DNA from 4 places in the Rhizobium sp. 05N430 genome. Region 3 is predicted to be linked to each of the others. Evidence: predicted binding sites of a transcription regulator. Region 3 holds the regulator's gene; each other region holds the start of a gene.
The links. The regulator LexA, encoded in region 3, represses DNA repair genes until DNA is damaged. The targets are predictions, from matches to a motif close to TGTTCNNNNTGTGTTCNG.
Positions count from the first base shown of each region.

Region 1: the regulator LexA is predicted to act here: its motif matches at 1,223-1,240, upstream of dnaE (DNA polymerase III subunit alpha).
Region 2: the regulator LexA is predicted to act here: its motif matches at 2,771-2,788, upstream of AC1DJO_RS13060 (YifB family Mg chelatase-like AAA ATPase).
Region 4: the regulator LexA is predicted to act here: its motif matches at 1,889-1,906, upstream of AC1DJO_RS01050 (putative DNA modification/repair radical SAM protein).

Region 1 covers NZ_JBFTMO010000014.1:74,306-78,211, forward strand. Annotated here, with positions in the region: gene AC1DJO_RS23575 (ABC transporter ATP-binding protein) at 1-57, shown strand, start outside; gene AC1DJO_RS23580 (DUF5680 domain-containing protein) at 54-518, opposite strand; gene AC1DJO_RS23585 (hypothetical protein) at 586-1,161, opposite strand; gene dnaE (DNA polymerase III subunit alpha) at 1,465-3,906, shown strand, end outside.
Region 2 covers NZ_JBFTMO010000005.1:76,064-79,969, forward strand. Annotated here, with positions in the region: gene cysK (cysteine synthase A) at 43-1,005, shown strand; gene AC1DJO_RS13060 (YifB family Mg chelatase-like AAA ATPase) at 1,152-2,684, opposite strand; gene gshB (glutathione synthase) at 2,862-3,809, opposite strand; gene AC1DJO_RS13070 (cupin domain-containing protein) at 3,906-3,906, opposite strand, start outside.
Region 3 covers NZ_JBFTMO010000008.1:167,908-171,813, reverse strand. Annotated here, with positions in the region: gene eno (phosphopyruvate hydratase) at 1-173, opposite strand, end outside; gene kdsA (3-deoxy-8-phosphooctulonate synthase) at 328-1,173, opposite strand; gene AC1DJO_RS18215 (VOC family protein) at 1,170-2,048, opposite strand; gene lexA (transcriptional repressor LexA) at 2,252-2,965, shown strand; gene AC1DJO_RS18205 (ComEC/Rec2 family competence protein) at 2,946-3,906, opposite strand, start outside.
Region 4 covers NZ_JBFTMO010000001.1:203,007-206,912, reverse strand. Annotated here, with positions in the region: gene AC1DJO_RS01055 (UdgX family uracil-DNA binding protein) at 1-651, opposite strand, end outside; gene AC1DJO_RS01050 (putative DNA modification/repair radical SAM protein) at 651-1,883, opposite strand; gene greA (transcription elongation factor GreA) at 2,125-2,601, shown strand; gene AC1DJO_RS01040 (glycosyltransferase family 4 protein) at 2,632-3,681, shown strand; gene AC1DJO_RS01035 (glycosyl transferase) at 3,773-3,906, opposite strand, start outside.

The DNA of each region.
Region 1 (3,906 bases), on a different contig from region 3:
GCCGCGCGCATGGACCGCCGTGTGACGATCACCGACGGCAAGGTCGTCGAATTCTAAAGGCGGATCAGGCCGCCGCGATAATCGAGCTCGTAAGCGCGCCGTTCTTCGACGACAATCATCTCCATGCCGCGGAAATGCCCGCAATCGCCCTCGCTTCGGTCGATATAGAGGCCGAACTCGTGCTCATATTCCATGCCGCCGAGAAAGCGTTTTTCACCGCCATAAAGCGCCGAGAGCGCTGCCTTGATCACGGCCCCGGCGCGGCTACCGTCGATCAGCCGCGGCTCGATGATATGGCCGAAGTAGTTCATCGCCCAGACGGGCTCGCCGTTCAGCCAGACTGTCTCCTGGCCGGCGAAATCGGTGCCGCCGAAATAGCTGTCGAGATAGCGCCATTCGCCGCGTTCATAGCCGATATCCTGCGATCCCGGCCGGCAGGCAGCGATTTTTGCCCCGCCGCCGACATAGGTCTGCGATTTTGCCTCGACGATGAAGTCGTTCAAGAGAGTGAGATACATGCCGCGCCTCCTGCGATATGTCTCGCAGACGCCACGATATTTGTAAAGAACAAAAAGAGAACATATGTCAGTTGCCGCAGATCGACTGGCCGGTTTCGTCCTTCCAGTCGGTAATGGCGATAACGCGCGGCTCCGATGTCTGATCCTTGCCGGCTTTTTGCAATTTGCCCGTCAGTGCATTGTAGTCGCAGGTGCCGCCGGCATCCGGGTCGAGCGTGTCGTAATCGCTGTAGGTATAGCCGGCGACGACGAACTGGCCGTTGCGATAGGCGAGCGTCAGCGTCTGCTCCCAGCGGTCCCGGCCGATGGCGCTGTTCTGCGAATGGACGGCGATCGACGATTTTCCGGCGGCCTTGATCGACGGCTCCTGGCCGTAGATCCCGTCCACAGCCGTGCTGCCCCAGATCTTGCCAGGTGCGCTGGCCGCAAGCCGCAGCAGATCGTGGTCGTCGCGCAGATAGATGTAGATGCCGAGCTGATCGTCTTCGGCATCCGCTGCAGCCTCGGCAAGCAAAGCCAGATCGGGCTTCCCATCGCCGTTCCAATCGCCCACGGCCGCATCGACGATGCGGGCGGGGCCGGTGTCTGCGGCAATAGCGGCCTGGGCCGAAAGCAGGGCGGCGGCAAGGATTGTGAGGCGCATGTTTCTCTCCTGTTCCGCGTTAACCAAACAGAAAACAATTCTGTTGACAACGGAACAATAGCGGAACAAACTAAAAACATAACGAGTAAAGGAGAGCCAAATGACTGACATGATCCGTGACGTCGCAGCATTCACCTCCATCGCAATGTTTGTTGCCAGCTTCTCTCTGATCCTGATGGCGATGTAATTTTTCAGGGGACCGCATGGCTGCCATGCGGTTCCGGGCAGGGACTTCTTCTGGACATCTCCACGGCCAGGACCGACAATGGCACCGATTCATACGGGCGATTGAAGGGACGTGTCATGGCGGATGCAGAGGGCGGATTTATCGGCGGGACGCCGGGTTTCGTTCATCTGCGCGTACACTCGGCCTATTCGCTGCTCGAGGGTGCGCTGCCGCTGAAGAAGATCCTCTACAAGGCTTCGGGCGACAGCCAGCCGGCGATTGCCATCACCGATACCAACAATCTCTTCGTCGCCCTCGAGTTCGCCCAGAAGGCGATGGACGAGGGGCTGCAGCCGATCATCGGCTGCCAGATCTCCGTCGATATGGAAGACGGGCTGGAAGTTGAAAAACGCGGCGGCCAGCAGATGATGGGCAAACTGCCTGCGATCGTCGTGCTGGCGGCAACAGCTGCCGGTTACGAGCGTCTCGTCGATCTGGTGAGCCGCGCCTATCTCGGCGGCGAAGACAACCAGGCGGTCCACGTCCGCGCCTCCTGGCTCGAGGAGGCCGGAACCGAGGGTCTGATCGCGCTCACCGGTTCGCTTGGCGGCCCCATCGATATGGCACTGAAGCAGGGGCATATGGCGCCGGCGGTTTCGCGCCTGTTGCGTCTCAAGGCGTTGTTTGGCGACCGGCTCTATGTCGAGTTGCAGCGCCACGGCACCTACGACAAGCGCCACGAGCAGAAGATGATCGGCCTTGCCTACGAGCACGATCTCCCGCTGGTGGCGACCAACGAAGCCTTCTTCCCGGCGCGCGACGATTATGACGCGCATGACGCCCTGATGGCCGTGGCGCACAACGCCATCGTCTCCGACGACAGCCGCTTCCGACTGACTCCGGATCACTATCTGAAGAGCCGGACGGAGATGACCAAGCTGTTTGCCGATCTGCCGGAGGCGCTGGAAAGCACGCTGGAGATCGCCCGCCGCTGTTCCTTCGTGCTGCAGACCCGCAAGCCGATCCTGCCGCGCTTCACCGGTGCCAGCGACGACGCCGACGAGGCTGATCGTGCCGAATCCGGCGAACTGCGCCGCCAGGCCGTGGAGGGCCTCGATATGCGTCTGGCGACGCTCGGAATGTCGCCGGGCTACGAGGAAAAGGACTATCGCGACCGGCTCGAATTCGAGCTCAGTGTCATCGAGAAGATGAAGTTTCCCGGCTACTTCCTGATCGTTGCCGACTTCATCAAATGGGCCAAGCTGCAGGATATTCCGGTCGGCCCGGGCCGCGGTTCTGGTGCGGGCTCGCTGGTCGCCTACGCCCTGACGATTACCGACGTCGATCCGCTGCGCTTCTCGCTGCTGTTCGAACGCTTCCTCAATCCCGACCGCGTATCGATGCCCGACTTCGATATCGACTTCTGCCAGGATCGCCGCGAAGAGGTGATCCGCTACGTGCAGAAGAAATACGGCCGCGAGCAGGTGGCGCAGATCATCACCTTCGGTTCGCTGCAGGCGCGCGCCGCCCTTCGCGACGTCGGCCGCGTGCTCGAAATGCCCTATGGCCAGGTCGACAAGATCTGCAAGCTGGTGCCGAACAACCCGGCCAATCCGACGCCGCTGTCGAAGGCGATCGAAGAGGAGCCGAAGCTGCAGGAAGAGGCGGCCAAGGAACCCGTTGTCGCCCGTCTGCTCGACATTGCCCAGAAGATCGAAGGCCTTTACCGCCACGCCTCGACCCACGCCGCCGGTATCGTCATCGGCGACCGTCCGCTGTCGAAGCTGGTGCCGATGTATCGCGATCCGCGCTCCGACATGCCGGTCACCCAGTTCAACATGAAGTGGGTGGAACAGGCCGGTCTGGTGAAGTTCGACTTCCTCGGCCTGAAGACGCTGACCGTTCTGAAGGTCGCCGTCGATTTCGTCGCCAAGCGCGGCATCAAGGTCGATCTCGCCTCGATCCCGCTCGATGACAAGAAGACCTACGAGATGCTGTCACGCGGCGAAACGGTCGGCGTGTTCCAGGTGGAAAGTGCCGGCATGCGCAAGGCGCTGATCGGCATGAAACCCGACTGCATCGAGGACATCATCGCGCTGGTGGCGCTCTACCGCCCGGGCCCGATGGAAAACATCCCGACCTACAATGCCCGAAAGCATGGCGAGGAAGAGGTCGAGTCGATCCATCCGACCATCGACTACCTGCTGAAGGAAACCCAGGGCGTTATCGTCTACCAGGAGCAGGTCATGCAGATCGCTCAGGTGCTTTCCGGCTACTCGCTGGGAGAGGCCGATCTTCTGCGCCGCGCCATGGGTAAGAAGATCAAGGCCGAGATGGACCAGCAGCGCGAGCGCTTCGTCAGCGGTGCCGTCAAGAACGGCGTGTCGAAGCCGCAGGCCGACAATATCTTCGAATTGCTCGCCAAGTTCGCCAATTACGGCTTCAACAAGTCGCACGCCGCCGCTTACGCCATCGTCTCCTACCAGACGGCCTATATGAAGGCGCATTATCCGGTCGAGTTCCTCGCCGCCTCGATGACGCTCGATATGTCGAACACCGACAAGGTCAACGACTTCCGC
Region 2 (3,906 bases), on a different contig from region 3:
TGACCCTATTCTCTGCGCAACACACTTCAAGGGAGAGCACTCATGTCGAAGAAACCGGGCCGCGGCCGCATCTACTCGTCGATCACCGAAACCATCGGCGATACGCCGATCGTGCGCCTCGACAAGCTTGCCAAGGAAAAGGGCGTGAAGGCCAACCTGCTGGCAAAGCTCGAGTTCTTCAACCCGATCGCCTCGGTTAAAGACCGTATCGGCGTGGCGATGATCGAGAGCCTGGAAGCGCAGGGCAAGATCTCGCCCGGCAAGACGACGCTGATCGAGCCGACCTCCGGCAACACCGGCATCGCTCTGGCCTTCGCCGCCGCCGCCAAGGGCTACAAGCTGATCCTGACGATGCCGGAAACCATGTCCGTCGAGCGCCGCAAGATGCTGGCGCTGCTTGGCGCCGAACTGGTGCTGACCGAGGGACCGAAGGGGATGAAGGGCGCGATCGCCAAGGCCGAGGAACTGGCTTCGACGCTGCCTGACGCGATCATTCCGCAGCAGTTCGAAAACCCGGCCAACCCTGAAATCCATCGCAAGACGACGGCCGAGGAAATCTGGAACGATACCGACGGCGCCGTCGACATTTTCGTTTCCGGCATCGGCACCGGTGGCACGATTACCGGCGCCGGACAGGTGCTGAAGTCGAAGAAGCCCGGCATCAAGGTGATCGCCGTCGAGCCGGAAGAATCGCCGGTTCTCTCCGGCGGTCAACCCGGCCCGCACAAGATCCAGGGCATCGGCGCCGGCTTTGCGCCCGCCATTCTCGACACCAAGATCTATGACGAGGTCGTTACCGTCAACAGCGCATTGGCCATGGAAACCGCCCGTCTGGTTGCCAGGCTCGAGGGCGTGCCGGTCGGCATCTCGTCCGGTGCGGCACTTGCCGCCGCCATCAAGGTCGGTAGCCGCGAGGAAAATGCCGGCAAGACCATCGTGGTGATCATCCCGTCCTTTGCCGAGCGCTATCTTTCGACGGCGCTATTTGATGGGCTCGGGAGCTGATCAGCGAATAGCGAATAGCGAATAGCGAATAGCGAATAGCGAATAGCGAATAGCGAATAGCGAATAGCGAAGCTTGCTCGGCCCTAGGTGCTCAGCAAGCTTTTCTTTTTCTATTCGCTATTCGCTTCTCACTATTCGCTTCCCTCTCATGCTGCAGCCGTCAGCCGCTCGCCCGCGATCCGATAGGAGATCGCTTCAGCCAGATGGATACGGCCAACCGTTGTCTTTCCATCGAGATCGGCGAGCGTGCGCGCGACTTTCAGAACGCGATGATAGCCGCGGGCGGAGAAGCGCATCTTCTCGGCCGCATCCCGCAACAGCTGCAAGCCGCCGGCATCCGGTTCGGCGTATTTCTCGATGAGCGCCGTCGAGCAGCGCGCGTTGGTGACGATGCCGCCGAGGCCCGCAGCGATGAACCGGTCGGCCTGCAAGTCTCGCGCCCGCGCAACGCGGGCCGCCACCGCGCTGCTCGCTTCAGCCGGCATCGGCCGGATCAGGTCGGTCGCGGCCACAGCCGGCACGTCGATGCGGATATCGATCCGATCCATCAACGGGCCGGAAATCCGCCCCTGATAGTCGGACTGGCAGCGAGGACCGCGGGCGCAGCTGTGGCCGGGCTCTCCGGCCATGCCGCAGCGGCAGGGGTTCATGGCGGCGACCAGCTGGATACTGGCCGGATAGGAGACCCGGTGATTGGCGCGGGCGATGATGCATTCGCCGGTCTCCAGCGGCTGACGCAATGCATCGAGCGCCTGCGGCGAGAATTCCGGAAACTCATCGAGAAAGAGCACGCCATGATGGGCAAGCGACGCCTCGCCGGGCCTTGCCCGCAAACCGCCGCCGACCATCGCGGCCATGGTTGCCGAGTGATGCGGGGTACGGAATGGACGCCGATCGGACAGCTTGCCGCCGGAGAGCTGCCCGGCGATCGAGTGGATCATCGACACTTCGAGAAGCTCGGCAGCCGAAAGCGGCGGTAGAATCGATGGCAGCCGCGCTGCGAGCATCGATTTGCCCGAGCCGGGAGGCCCAACCATCAGCAAATTATGATTTCCGGCAGCGGCGACCTCTAGGGCGCGCTTAGCGCTCTCCTGTCCTTTGATATCAGCAAGATCAGGCAGGTTGGCAGCGTTGGCGCGGATCGACGGCTCGGGGCGCGACAGAACCTGCGTGCCGCGGAAATGATTGGCGAGAGCGATCAGGCTTCTCGGCGCCAGTATATCAAGGCCGGTCCCGGCCCAGGCCGCTTCCGGGCCGCTGTCGGCCGGGCAGATCAGGCCTTTACCAAGGCCATTGGCTCCGATCGCCGCCGGAAGCGCGCCGGCAACCGGGGCAATCGTGCCATCCAGATTGAGTTCACCAAGCACGACATAATCCGCGAGCGCATCGCCGGGAATGGCGCCGAGCGCCGCCATCAGGCCGAGCGCGATCGGCAGATCGAAATGCGAGCCTTCCTTCGGAAGATCGGCAGGTGCCAGATTGACGGTGACCCGCTTGGCCGGAAGCGCCAGCCCCGACGCATGAAGGGCCGCCTGAACCCGCTCGCGGCTTTCCGCTACGGCCTTGTCGGGAAGACCGACGATCTGCATGCCGACCTTGCCCGGAGCGACCATCACCTGGACTTCGACCGGCACACCTTCAATGCCCTGAAATGCAACCGTACTGACGCGCGCGACCATGCCCCTGCCCCCGCAACCAACTACATCGCGTTTTACGACCCATCATGGCCGTCAATTGCAATCTGGCATGGAAAACAGAATAAAACAAGAACAATAAACGAACAGATTCCCGCACCCGCTGCGTTCAGGTTGCAGCGGGTTGTATCGGCTCATCAAAATGAGAACAAAACACCCGTTTTAGGTACGCTTGCGCTCGATGGCATCCCAGAGAAGGCTGGCAATATCGGCGCCACCGAACTTTGCGACCTCGCGCAATCCGGTCGGAGAGGTGACGTTGATCTCCGTCATGTAGTCACCGATGACGTCGATGCCGACGAGCAGGAAGCCGCGCTCCTTCAGAGCCGGGCCGATGCGCTTGCAGATTTCCTTCTCGCGCGCCGTCAGCTCGGTCGCCTCGGCGCGGCCGCCGACATGCATGTTGGAGCGGCTGTCATGCTCGGCCGGAACACGGTTGATCGCACCGACAGGCTCGCCATCGACAAGGATGATCCGCTTGTCGCCCTTGCGCACATCGGGCAGGTATTGCTGGGCGATGAAAGGCTCGCGGAACAGCTGGCCGAACATTTCGAGCAGCGAGGAGAGATTGCGGTCGTCCTTGGTCGAATGGAAGACACCGGCGCCGCCATTGCCGTAGAGCGGCTTGAGGATGATATCGCCCATTTCATCGCGGAAGCGGCGGATTTCGGTGGCATCCTTGGTGATCAGCGTCTTCGGCATCAGATCGGCGAACTCGGTGACGAAGATCTTTTCCGGCGAATTGCGGACCCACGCCGGATCGTTGACGACGAGCGTCTTCGGGTGGATGCGCTCGAGCAGATGCGTCGAGGTGATATAGGCCATGTCGAAGGGCGGATCCTGACGCAGCAGGACGACATCCATGGTCGAGAGATCGATGCGCTCGGGCGCGCCGAGCTTGAAATGGTCGCCCTTGACGTCGCGAAGGATCATCGGCTCGACAGAGGCGAAGACCTGACCATCGCGGAAACTCAGCCGATCAGGCGTGTAGTGAAAGAGCTTGTAGCCCCGGGTCTGCGCCTCAAGGCTCATGGCGAAGGTGGAATCGCCTGCGATGTTGATGCCCGAAACATGGTCCATCTGGACCGCTACGTTCTTGATCTTGGCCATTTCCGTCCCTCACTGAATGCCGGACAGATGTAGGTCGCAAGACGGCTGAACGCAACGGCCAATCAATGGCTTCGTGATATCGCGATCAAGGTTTCTT
Region 3 (3,906 bases):
TAGCGCTTGCCGCCATCGCGAACTTCGACGGCTTCGTGCGCGCCGGTCGAGGCACCCGACGGAACAGCCGCGCGGCCCATGCTGCCATCTTCCAGATAAACGTCGACCTCGACGGTGGGGTTGCCACGGCTATCGAGAATCTCGCGGGCGATGATATCGGTAATTGCAGTCATGGGTTTCTTCCTGCTCGGTGGGTGGGATAAATCGTTTGAAATCGTCTTAATCGAAGGCACGCAAATTACAATGGCCGTTTTTGAGCCGCCTAACATGCCTTCGTTTCCGGCCTCATCCGAGGCCTATTACAGGATCATGTCAGCCTTTTGAACGTCAGGCCGCTTTCGCGATGGCGTCGAAGGCGAGAAGCTTTTCGAGAAGCCGCGGCATGTCCTTCAGATAGACCATGTTCGGTCCGTCAGACGGCGCATTGTCGGGGTCTTCGTGCGTTTCGACGAACACACCGGCGACACCGACGGCAACGGCGGCACGCGCCAGGGTCTCGACGAATTCGCGCTGACCACCGCTCGAGCCGCCCTGCCCGCCCGGCTGCTGCACGGAATGCGTGGCGTCGAAGATAACAGGAGCGCCAAGTGCAGCCATGATCGGCAGCGAGCGCATGTCCGATACCAGTGTGTTGTAGCCGAAGGAGGCACCGCGTTCGCAGAGCAGGATGTTCGGATTGCCGCTGGCATTCAGCTTGGCGAGAACATTCTTCATGTCCCAGGGCGCCAGGAACTGGCCCTTCTTGACGTTGACGATCCGGCCGGTCTTGGCGGCGGCAACGAGAAGGTCGGTCTGGCGGCTGAGGAAGGCCGGGATCTGCAGGATGTCGGCGACGGTTGCCACCTGCTCGCACTGCTCTTCCGTGTGGATATCGGTCAGAACAGGAAAGCCGAATTCCTTTTTCAGATCGGAGAAGACTTCGAGCGCCTTTTCAAGACCGATGCCGCGCTCGGCGGAAAGCGATGTCCGGTTCGCCTTGTCGAAAGACGACTTATAGACGAGGCCGATACCGAGCGACTTGCAGAGTTCGCTCAAAACACCGGCGACCATGAAAGCGTGGTCGCGGCTTTCCATCTGGCAGGGACCGGCGATCAGCGACAGCTTGCCCGTATTCGAAAAGGTAACGCGGCCAGCACCCTCGCCGGCGACAACTTCTGCATTGGTATTTGTCATTGGGTCTCCTCGAAGGCGAAGATTGCGCCCTGTCCCGGCGCCGGCTTCACCAACAGACGATTGTTCATACTGACATGGGTGATCCCGTTAGCAGCCAAATGCGCCGCTGTCACGGCCAGATCACCGACCGAAAAGACGATTGCGCGCGCCCTGAGGCCGTTATCGGTGACAAGTGGCTCGGCATCGAAATAGGCCTCCATGCCCTCGTTCGAGAAGATGGAAAGTCTCCCGTTCGGCAATTCGAAGGATAGGCCGAGTGCCGCCTCCTTAGGCTCCACTCCACCGCTGGCCGTCTCCAGAAATTCGGCGAAGGCCTGCGGATCCTCAGCGCTCAGCGCGATCTCGCTGATGCCGGTGACGCCGTTTGCATGGGTTTCCAGTGCATTGCGATCGGCCGGAAAGGCGTTGATCCGCTGGCAGGCGAAGAAGAAGACATCGGGTGCCCGAAGATCGGCGGCAAAGGCGAGCTTGAAGGCGCCTGTCGCCTGCGTTCCGTCGGGCATGACGATCGGCCGCGAGAATTCGACCATATCGCCGCCGCTCAGCTGCGCGCCGTCATAGGCAGCCTTGTCCGCATCGGCACTATCGGTGCCGAAGACAACAGCCGAAAAGCCGTCATCGCCGCAGCGGAAGCGGAAGGCCTGATCGCGGGCGACAAAGCTGTTGCCCTTTGCGACAGCCGCGTCGCAGTCCGCCTGGCTCGCAATACCGAGCGGTTCGAGATAGGTCTTGTCGGCCAAGAAGACGCAGGCATTCTCCGTTCCGAACGGATGACGGCCATCGGCCGCGACGGTGAAACCGAGACGCCCGAGTCGCTCGCGGGCAACGTCGATATGGGTCACGGGCAGTACCAGATGATCGAGCGGATGCGTCATGGCGGTTCCTCCGGTGAAGCCGGCAGAGATTTGCACGCCCTGCCCGGCAAAGCGCAAGCGTGGATCACCAATCCGGCAAATAAACTTTCAAAAACGACGAAAAATCATCGGAAGTTTTACCGATATTTAGGCACTTGCGGAACACATATGGAACATATAGTGTCCGTTCTGGCTTTGTTTCACGAATCTGGGGAAAAACTTCGATGCTGACGCGCAAACAACAGGAGCTTCTCCTCTTCATTCACGAGCGCATGAAGGAGTCCGGCGTTCCGCCATCCTTCGACGAAATGAAGGATGCGCTCGATCTGGCTTCCAAGTCGGGCATCCATCGCCTGATCACGGCTCTGGAAGAACGTGGCTTCATTCGCCGCCTACCGAACAGGGCGCGCGCACTCGAGGTCATCAAGCTTCCGGAAGCCTACAGCCCGAGCATCCAGCCGCGCCGCGGCTTCTCGCCGAGCGTCATCGAAGGCAGCCTCGGCAAGCCGCAGCCGGTCGCGCCGCCGAAGCCTGCGAACGAGGACAATCACACGTCGATCTCGGTGCCGGTCATGGGCCGGATCGCAGCCGGTGTGCCGATTTCGGCGATCCAGCAGAACACACACGACATCACTGTTCCCGCCGACATGCTCGGAAACGGTGAACATTATGCTCTTGAGGTCAAGGGCGACTCGATGATCGAGGCCGGCATCTTCGACGGCGATACGGTCATCATCCGCAACACCAATACCGCCAATGCCGGTGATATCGTCGTTGCTCTCGTCGATGACGAAGAGGCAACGCTGAAGCGCTTTCGCCGCAAGGGTGCATCCGTTGCGCTCGAAGCTGCCAACCCGGCTTACGAAACCCGTATTTTCGGACCGGACCGCGTCAAGGTTCAGGGCAAGCTCGTTGGCCTTATCCGCCGCTATCACTGAGCGTCTCGCTTTCACCAAAAGTGCCGCTGCGCCAATCGTAGGCGCGGTGGCGGATCCAGGGCCGGTCGAGACCCTCGAATGATGTGGTGATTTCGGCGATCCCATTGGGGAAACGAAGCTCGACAGCGCCTGTCTTTCGCAGTGTCTCCCCGGTGAAAAGCAGGGCGCCTGAGCGGCAGGTATCGAGGCGCAGGCGAACCGGTGTGACGACGATATCGGATATGTCGCAGGCTGGGCCAAGGAACGCCGCATTCTCGATCACGGTCAGGATCGAACCGTTGTCGAGCTTCGCCGTACACCAGGACTTTTTCACGCATGAGAAGCGCTCGCCCGTCGCACTGGCCTTGATCGCGTTCATGGTGTCGTTCTGCTGTGCCTCCGTCAGTTTCAGCCTTTCACCGCGCGGTGCGGTGGGAATATCCGGGAGCGCCGGGAACGCCGGTGACAAATGCTTATCGATCACCAGAGCGCGCCTCCATTGATCAAAGATGAAGCCCGGTGGCCGCTCGCGATTGGTGGCGAGGCCGTTGTCACTGACGATGCCCGCCATGCTCCCGTCCTCGGCAATCACGATTTTCGGCGGCGGAGGACCTCCCAACATCGCGGCGGCTGTCGTCGATGCCATCAAGATCGCGGTGCCGAGATGCCGTATGCGGCTGCGCAGCAAAGTCAGCAGCAGGAAACCCGTCACCGCCGCGGGAAAGTACCACGACGCCAGGCGCCCGACGCCGATATCGCCGCCCCATGAGGCAACCGTCCTGGCGATGGCGATCACCAGATCGAGCCCGAAGCCCGTCACCTGCCACGCCCATGCATCGAGACCGAGGGGCATCAGCAGCATGGCAATGAGGCCGAACGGCATGATGATGAAGGAGATGATCGGCATGGCAGCGAGATTGGCTGGCAGGCCATAGGCCGTCAGCCGGTGGAAGTGCTCGACC
Region 4 (3,906 bases), on a different contig from region 3:
GTTGAAGATATTGGCGTAGTAGGTGCGCCAGAGTTCGTCGGCATCGTCGGTGAGATCAGGCTTCTCGCAGGGCTCGTGGCTGGTCGTCAGCTTCACGCCGTCCCACCCGGCCGAACCCTTCGGCGTCAGGATGATCCAGTCCATATCGTTGAACCGCCGCTGGAAGAACGACGCCTTGCGCACCACGATATGATGATCCGGCTCGAACCAGGCGAGAAACTTCCGCCGCCCGTTCATCGAGATACCGCTGCCGACCTCCTTGAAGCGCACGAAGGCGGTCATCTTGTGCGCGTCGCGGCGCACGCTCTTTTCCAAAAGGCGGGCTCGCGACACATCCTCGTCGGAAACGATATCAAGCAACTTCCTGTCGGATTGAAGCCGCCAGAGCAGCCGGTAGAGCAGCGAGAAGCGCACCGGATCGCAATGGCAGATGACCGCGGATGCCAGATCGATGAAGGCCTGCGGCACCGTCATCGGATTGCCGCCCGCCGGCTGCGGCGGCAGAACGTCTTCCTCCCAAAACAGCTGCTTATCGCCACCCCTCTCCCGCCACTCGATATCCTCGGGCGGAATGCCGGCCAGCGCCAGCGACCGGGCGGCATCGCGCCACTCGAAAAAGTCACCCTTGCCCTGCAGCGCCACCTTCAGCATCAGAGCAACTGCAGTTGTTCGGGTTTCGGTTCGAACATGGCGCGTAGATCCGGCCGCTCGATCAGCCGCCTCGGCGTCCATCCCTCGGCCGTCACGAAGGCCTGTACCTTCTTGATCGACACGCCGAGCCGCGCCAGATCCTCGATGCGAAGCCTGCGGAAACGGCGCCCGGAGAGAATGCCCTTCACCGCCTTGGTGCCGAGCCCCGGCACGCGCAAAAGCATCTCCTTGGCGGCCCGGTTGATATCGACAGGAAACTGCTCGCGGTGGCCAAGCGCCCAGGCAAGCTTCGGATCGAGATCGAGATCCAGCATGCCGCCCTCCTGTGTCGCGGTGATCTCGTCGATGCCGAAACCGTAGAAGCGATAGAGCCAATCGGCCTGGTAGAGCCGGTGCTCGCGCATCAGCGGCGGCTTGATCAGCGGCAGGTTCTTCGATGAATCCGGGATCGGGCTGAAGGCGGAATAATAGACGCGGCGAAGTCCGTAACTGCCGTAGAGCCGGGCACTGGTGCCGAGAATGGTGGCATCGCTGGCGCCATCTGCTCCCACGATCATCTGCGTGCTCTGGCCGGCCGGCACGAAGCGCTTGCGCCGCTTCGTCTGCAGCGTCGGCTCGCCGGCTTCCTCGATCTTCAGCCGGAGATCACCCATCGAGCGGCGGATGCCTGACGGCTTCTTCTCCGGGGCCAGACGGGTGATACCGCTGTCGGTTGGAAGCTCGATATTGAGTGACAGGCGGTCGGCGTAAAGCCCCGCCTCCTCGATCAACTTTGCAGACGCCTCCGGAATGGATTTCAGATGGATGTAGCCTCGGAAATTATGGGTGACGCGCAGCTCCCGCACTACCCGCACCATTTCCTCCATCGTGTGATCGGATGAGCGGATGATCCCCGACGACAGAAACAGGCCCTCGATATAATTGCGCCGGTAGAATTCCAGCGTCAGCCAGACCACTTCCTCAGGCGTGAAGCGCGCCCGCTCGACATTGCTGGACGAGCGGTTGATGCAGAAAGCGCAGTCATAGATGCAGAAATTGGTGAGCAGGATCTTTAAGAGCGAGATGCAGCGTCCGTCAGGCGCATAGGCATGGCAGATACCGGACCCCTCCGTCGAACCCAGGCCACCGTTCGCCCCCGAATCGCGCTTCGTGGTGCCACTGGAAGCGCAGGAGGCATCGTATTTCGCGGCGTCCGAAAGGATCGCCAGTCTTTCTTTCAGCGTCTTCTTCATTGTTTTGTTCACTATATGTTCCATCGCTAAAAGTCAAGCGAACCACGGGCATTTGCCGGAAACGACTGCGAATACAGCGCTGGGTTGGAGATCCCGATACGAATTTTATGGCAATCGGCATTTGCGATCTGCTATAAGCAAAGCAACTAGGATGGTTTGCACGGTTCCGAAGTTCTCTTCGGGACCTGTTTTCTTTTGTGTCTGTGCCTACCGGAAGACACGAAGATCAAAGGACGGGAAAATGGTAGATAAGGTACCGATGACGCAGGGTGGTTTCGTCAAGCTGCAGGAAGAACTGCGCTGGCGCCAGCAGGAAGAGCGTCCCCGCATCATCGAAGCGATCGCCGAAGCACGTGCTCATGGCGACCTGTCGGAAAATGCCGAATATCACGCCGCCAAGGAAGCCCAGAGCCATAACGAAGGCCGTATCGGCGAGCTCGAAGACCTGACGGCGCGCGCCGAAGTCATCGACCTCTCCAAGATGTCCGGCGACAAGATCAAATTCGGCGCCAAGGTAAAGCTCGTCGACGAGGACACCGAGGAAGAAAAGACCTACCAGATCGTCGGCGATCAGGAAGCCGACGTGAAGGCCGGCCGCATCTCCATCTCCTCGCCGATCGCCCGCGCGCTGATTGGCAAGGAAGTCGGCGATTCCATTGAGGTCAACGCGCCAGGCGGCTCGAAGGCTTACGAAATCCTCCAGGTCTCCTGGGGCTGATCTTCCGTGGCCGCAGATCGCGATCCCGCCATCATCGATATCCGTGACGTCGAGATCATCGCGCCGAACTTCAAGCGGCGCCTCTCCGGCGTCACGTCGACGATCATCCAGTTGATTCCCGTGCAGCGGGCGCTCGGCCAGAAGATCGTCGCCCTCGGCCCCGGCCTGCCCGCAAGCCTGCCGCATGTCCGCTTCCGCGACCTCATTCACCTCTGGACGCCGCCGGCAGGCAGGAAACATCGCGTCTGGCACGCGCGGCGCAATGTCGAGATGCTGCCAGCGATCATTATGCGCGATCTCTTGCGCATGAAGCTGAAGATCGTCTTCACCTCCGCCTCTCAGCGCAAGCATACCGGCTGGACCAAATGGCTGATCTCGAAGATGGACGCGGTGATCGCCACCAGCGGCAAGACCTCGGCCTATCTTGAAGTCGCGAACACCGTCATCCTTCACGGCATCGACACTGCCCGCTTCTCTCCGCCTGCTGACAAGGCGGCGGCAAAGGCAGCCGTCGGCCTCGACCCCACGAAGAAGATTGCTGGCTGCTTCGGCCGCGTTCGCCATCAGAAGGGCACCGACCTCTTCATCGACACGATGATCCGCCTCCTCCCGGATCGCCCGGACTGGATCGCCATCATCGCCGGCCGCGCCACCGCCAAGCATATCGATTTCGAAAACAGCCTGAAAACCCGCGTCACCGCAGCAGGCCTTGCGGACCGCATCCATTTCGTCGGCGAGCACACCGATATCAACAACTGGTACCGCGCCCTCGACCTCTTCATCGCCCCCCAGCGCTGGGAAGGCTTTGGTCTGACGCCGCTGGAAGCAATGGCATCGGGCGTGCCTGTCATCGCCACGGATGTAGGGGCGTTTCCGGAGCTGCTGGTGAATAGCGGCGATGGCCCGGAGGCCATGATTGCACGCGACAGCCTCGAGGCGATGGCAAGCGCGGCAGCGCTCTACATGGACGATGTGCCGCTGCGCGAAATGCTGGCCCAAAAAGGGCTTTCCCACGTTCTTGAAGATTTCCAGATCGACATGGAAGCCAAGCGCATCGCCGCCGTCTACCGCTCCGTTTGACGCAAATTACTGGCCGCGCTTGAAAAACTTGAATCGGCGCGGCAGACCGCCTGAAGCACAGCTTAGCGTCTGAATTCGCGAACGATATGCATCATTCACTATGTTCCACGGCCAAATCATCCTTCTGCGCGGAAGCCCAAGCATAGCGTGAATCATACGGCAATCCGCATTCAGACAGTGCGGAAATTGGCGAGAAATTCAGTACTTCGGTCCCTTGAGCGATAC